Regions from separate parts of the Glutamicibacter sp. ZJUTW genome, predicted to be linked through region 2. Evidence: riboswitches for the same ligand, from Rfam matches in the RefSeq annotation. Region 2 holds a riboswitch; the other holds the start of a gene.
What was found. Region 2 has a riboswitch for S-adenosylmethionine ahead of F0M17_RS13835 (OsmC family protein). Riboswitches for the same ligand answer to the same signal wherever they lie in the genome.
Positions count from the first base shown of each region.

Region 1 (2,450 bases), 1.4 Mb from region 2:
TGGGTGGACCAGCTCGATGGCCAGCACGCAGCCGGTGCCCTTCGGCGCCAGCGTCCGGGCCAGCTCGTGGCTGGGGTGCTCGGGCAGTTCGGGGTGGTGGATGGCGGCAATGCCGGGATACTCGGCCAGCGCGTCGATCAGCCTGGTGACGCTGCGCTGCACGTGGGCCGCGCGCACCGGCAGGGTCTCGATGCCTGCAAGGATGCCCTGGGCGCTGGCCGGTGCGAGGGTCGGGCCCAGATCGTGCAGGAACTTGGAACGAACCAGCATCGCGTAGGCCGCCGGCCCGTGGCGTTCGAGCAGCGAAGTGCCATTCAGCCGCTCGCGCGGGGCGGCGATTTGCGGCCAGCGAGAGGAATCGGAGAAGTCGAAGGTTCCCGAGTCCACAACTACCCCGCCAAGCACCGAGCCGTGCCCGGCCAGCCCCTTGGTGGCCGAGTGCACCACGATGTCCGCGCCGAGTTCCAGCGGGCGCACATTCAGCGGGGTGGCCAGGGTGTTGTCCACCACCACCGGGATGTTGCGCTCGTGCGCGATGGCCGCAATGGCCGGGATATCGGCCACGGTACACAGCGGGTTGGAGACGGACTCCAGGAAGAACGCGCGGGTGTCTTCCTCGATGGCCGCAGCCCAAGCCAAAGGATCGGCCTGGTCGACAAAGCTGACGCGGATCCCGAAGTCCGCGAAGGTGTCGGTGAACAGGTCCACGGTGCCGCCGTAGAGCGAAGAGGAAGCCACGATGTGCTTGGGTCCCTGGGTCAGCGCCAGCAAGGACAACGCCACCGCGGACTGGCCGGTGGCGGTGGCTACCGCCTGGGCCCCGCCTTCCAGCGCGGCCACGCGCTGCTCGAGGATCGAGACGGTGGGATTGCCGGTGCGCGAGTAGGTGAAGCCGGCCTGGCGCAGCGCGAACTTCTCGATCGCTTCGGCATGCGACTGGAATTGGTAGGCTGCGGAATTGTGCAGTGGCGGCAGCATCGGGCGGAAGTCTCCGCTCGGGCGGTATCCTGCGTGGACCGCGTCGGTTCCTTGGCTCATAGCTCCTCCTCGATTCTCTGCGAGGGAGTGCACCGATTAGGCATCGTGCAAAGGCACGAAGCACAGCGCGAAAGCGCGTTCGGAACTGCTCCATCGTTCCTGGCATTAGCACCTTTCGGTTTCCCGATGGTTGCTGCGACGTCAACGAGCCAGATCTCTTAGTCGCTCTTGATGGTTTGTTGTTCTTCCATGGTTGGCCATGGGCTGCGAGGGGTGCAAGCGCTATCGGGCGGCCGGCTTCATACAAGGCCGCCAAGCTTCATATGTCGTGCACTTGTCATGATGACGCGGTGGCTAGCGCCACTTTATGACGCACCGAAATGAGAAAAACCCCGAGACTTTCACGGTTTTTCCGGAAGTTTATGACGATGGAGCAGCACTCGATGACCGAGAGTTACGCTGTTGGCGGCTCAGCCGAGCACTTCCACCCCGAAGCTGGCCACCACTGCGCGGACTTCTTGCAGGTAGCGCTGAGCCTGGTCGGTGAGCGGGATCGCGGCGTGATCGATCCAGCCGATCTCGATGCGCTCGTCGATGTCCAGCGGGATGGCAACGATGGATGGATCCAGCTCGTCGCTGATGATGCCGGTGGAGATCGTGTACCCGCCCAGGCCGATCATCAGGTTGAAGATGGTCGCACGGTCCGAGACCTGGATTTCCCGCTGACTGGAGCGCGTGGAGAGCACTTCCTCGGCGAAGTAGAACGAGTTGTTCGCGCCCTGGTCGAAGGTCAGCCGGGGCAGGTCTTCGAGGTCTTCGAGGGTGACCTGGTCATGGGTGGCCAGCGGGTTGCTGCGCGATACGAAGATATGCGGGTCGGCGAGGAACAGCGGGTGGAACACCAGGCGGGATTCGCGCAGCAGCTTGTCGATGACTTTCCGGTTGAAGTCGTTGCGGTAGAGGATCCCGATATCGCTGCGCAGGGTTCGCACGTCCTCGATGATTTCCTCGGTGCGCGTCTCGCGGAGCGAAAACTGGTACTCCTCGGCCCCGCTGGCCTGGACCATCCGGACAAAGGCATCCACCGCAAAGGAGTAGTGCTGGGTTGAGACACCCAGCAGTCGTCTTGCCGCCGGCCGGCCGAGGTAGCGGTGCTCCAGCAGTTCCACTTGCTCTAGGACCTGGCGGGCGTAGCCGAGGAATTCGGCGCCGTCGCTGGTCAGGGCAATGCCCCTGGCCGAGCGCATCAGCAAGGTGCGCCCCACCCGGGATTCGAGCTCCTTCATCGCCGCGGACATGCTGGGCTGGGCGACGTAGAGCAGGTCGGCGGCAGCGGAGATGGACCCCTCGGCGGCGACCGCCACAAAGTAGCGCAGCTGCTGGAGCGTCAATCCATTCGAAACCTGAACCATAGTTTGAGTCTATATGAATCCATAGTTATATCGAGTTACCTGATATCGAGAATCGCCCTG
Region 1 is NZ_CP043624.1:749,432-751,881, reverse strand. It holds gene F0M17_RS03595 (O-acetylhomoserine aminocarboxypropyltransferase/cysteine synthase family protein) at 1-1,038, opposite strand, end outside; SAM riboswitch class I at 1,126-1,216, opposite strand; gene F0M17_RS03590 (LysR family transcriptional regulator) at 1,449-2,390, opposite strand.
Region 1: it holds a riboswitch for S-adenosylmethionine, as region 2 does, so the genes downstream of both, F0M17_RS03595 (O-acetylhomoserine aminocarboxypropyltransferase/cysteine synthase family protein) here and F0M17_RS13835 (OsmC family protein) in region 2, are expected to answer to the same signal.

Region 2 (2,450 bases):
GGCCGGCATTTCGCAGGCCTTGCGGCTGCACTTGGCGGCCAAGGGCATCAACGTCCGCGAGATCGTCGAGTCGCGCATTCTGCTGGAAACCTGGGCCGCGCAAATGAATCCCCGCGACCCGGTCTACGCCCAGCAGGTGATCGACCGCACCGCGGTGCTGATCATGCGCATGGACGACCCGCAGCTTTCGCGCGAAGCTTTCCACCGCATTGACGCCGAGTTTCATGTGCTCCTTGCTTCCATGGCCGGCAATTCGGTGGTTGAATCCATGATGGAATCGCTGCGCAATTCGATCAGCGACTATGTCTCGGACTCGGTGCCCAGCGACGAGGCCTGGCAACCGGTGGTGCGCATGCTGCGCCGCCAGCACAAGGCCATCCACCACGCCTTTGCGACGAATCAGCGCGAACGGGCAGCCCAGCTGCTCGAAGAGCACATCAACTGGTTCTACTCGCAGACGCGGTAGGGATAAGCAAGATTTCAGCATGCGCATGGCGCCCCGGATAACGGTTCGGAAATTTTCCGATCCGGCCCCGGGGCGCCATTGCCGCATCTGCTAGCTGGCGATGCTCACCGCAGTGGTCACCGGTACCGGGTTGGCGAACAGATCCAGTACCGGGCAGTGGGCATCCACTGCCTGGCGCAGTTCTTCATAGCGTTCGGCCGATTCGGGGCCGGTGATCTGGATGTCCAGTTCCACCGACGAGAAGCCCGGGCGGATGGACTTGTCAATGCCAAAGAGGCCACGAACATCGAGGTGGCCGTTGGCCTGGATCTTCACCTCGTCCACCTGGATGCCGAGGTTTTGCGCGTACAAGCGGTAGACCACAACCTGGCAGGAGATCAGCGCGCCGAGCGCATATTCCACCGGGCTTGCCGCGGCATCATTGCCGCCCAGGGCAGCTGGTTCGTCGACCTGGAAAGTGTGCTTCCCGGAGACAATGTTGCTGGCTACCGAATCGAACCCCTCGCCCTCGACGGTAAAGGTCAATTTGGCGCTTTGCGGGGCCGCCGAGATGCGTTCGCCCCAGCCCTTGCCTGCTTCCTGCAGGCGCTGTGCGCGGTCTTCGGATACGGTCAGGGTAGATGCTGCATTAGACATGAGGAATTAATCCCCTTTCTGGCGCAAGGGGCGCCATCGCTTACGCACCTTGGCGTTCAAGATGCGTCGAATCTTCACCTGGGGCACCCCGCACAATGACGCAGGAGGGTTGCCGTCCACTCAGCCAGGGCTCAAAGAGCGGAACTCGTGATTCTGTGGTTCTTTTCTATCGGCTGACGTGCCAGCGCGTAAAGGGCAGGGGTAACTTTTCGTCATCGGGCAACTTGTCTGGCTGCTCGCTAAGATGGAATCGAGCTCTCGGGCACCCACTGCACGAACAATGAACGGCGAGTATGGAATTCCAGCTGACACTTTCTGCGGCCCAGACCTTGGTGACCGAATCCGAATACAACCTAGGCCAGTTCCTCTGCGATTCCGGAAAAGTGGAGATCGTCCACCGGGACATGAAGCCGGGATTTTCCCGCATTTCCGCAATGGTGCTGCGCGAATCGGTGATGGCCGAGCTGCAAATCAACCGCGGCAATATCAGCTTCACCAGCTTCTGCAGCAAGCATCCGGGCGTTCAATCCTGCGAGGATGTCGCCGCCTTGCTCATTGAAGTCACCACCGAAGAAGACCAGGGCTTCTTCGTCTCCGACTCCGGGGTGGACCCTTTCGCATGGAAACGCAACAGCAAGCCGCAGTGGGAACGAACCCTGGACCGTCTGCTTCCAGCAATTCCAGATGAGCAACTGGTTGACGAGGAACCGCTGGGATTGATCCTGAAAGTGGTCAGCGAACCCCGTTACGGAGGCGCGGACGCGCTGACCTTGCAGGCGCGGCCGGCCCGCCGGGGCACCAAGAGCCCTTGGGTCCAGACTGGAGTCAGCTGGCGCAACGTCGCCTTCGATGAGCGCTTCTCCAAGAAGCAGCGCCGAGCGGTCGTTGAACTGGACCGGCTGCGTGAACACGTAGAACAGAGCACCTACCGGCATTCGTGGGATCCCAAGGACTGGATCTCGCTGATGGATCTGCCTGGCCAGGACCTGCTGGATGCCTTCGAGGCTCTGCGCGACGCCGGAGTGCAGATCGTCAACGGCGGTTCCGCTGCCAAGCTCCCGGTGGAATTCAGCGAGATACCAGCCATGGCGCACGTGGATGTGCGCCGCACTGAACAGGGCCTGCGCATGGAAGGCAAGCTGCGCGGGCCGCGCGAAGAGCACCACCACCTCTTGCCGATCGGTACGCCACCGAGCCTGCTGGCCTACGCCTCCAGCCCCTTGCCGAAGGCCAAGGAACTCGGATTGGCGCAGTTCGCTGAACCTGTCACGAAGGAACTGGCGGCGTTCATCGAATCCGGTGCGCACATCATTCCGGATGGAGCCATCGAGCTTTTCGAGACCCAGCA
Region 2 is NZ_CP043624.1:2,941,734-2,944,183, reverse strand. It holds gene F0M17_RS13840 (FadR/GntR family transcriptional regulator) at 1-466, shown strand, start outside; gene F0M17_RS13835 (OsmC family protein) at 557-1,102, opposite strand; SAM riboswitch class IV at 1,134-1,255, opposite strand; gene F0M17_RS13830 (DEAD/DEAH box helicase) at 1,396-2,450, shown strand, end outside.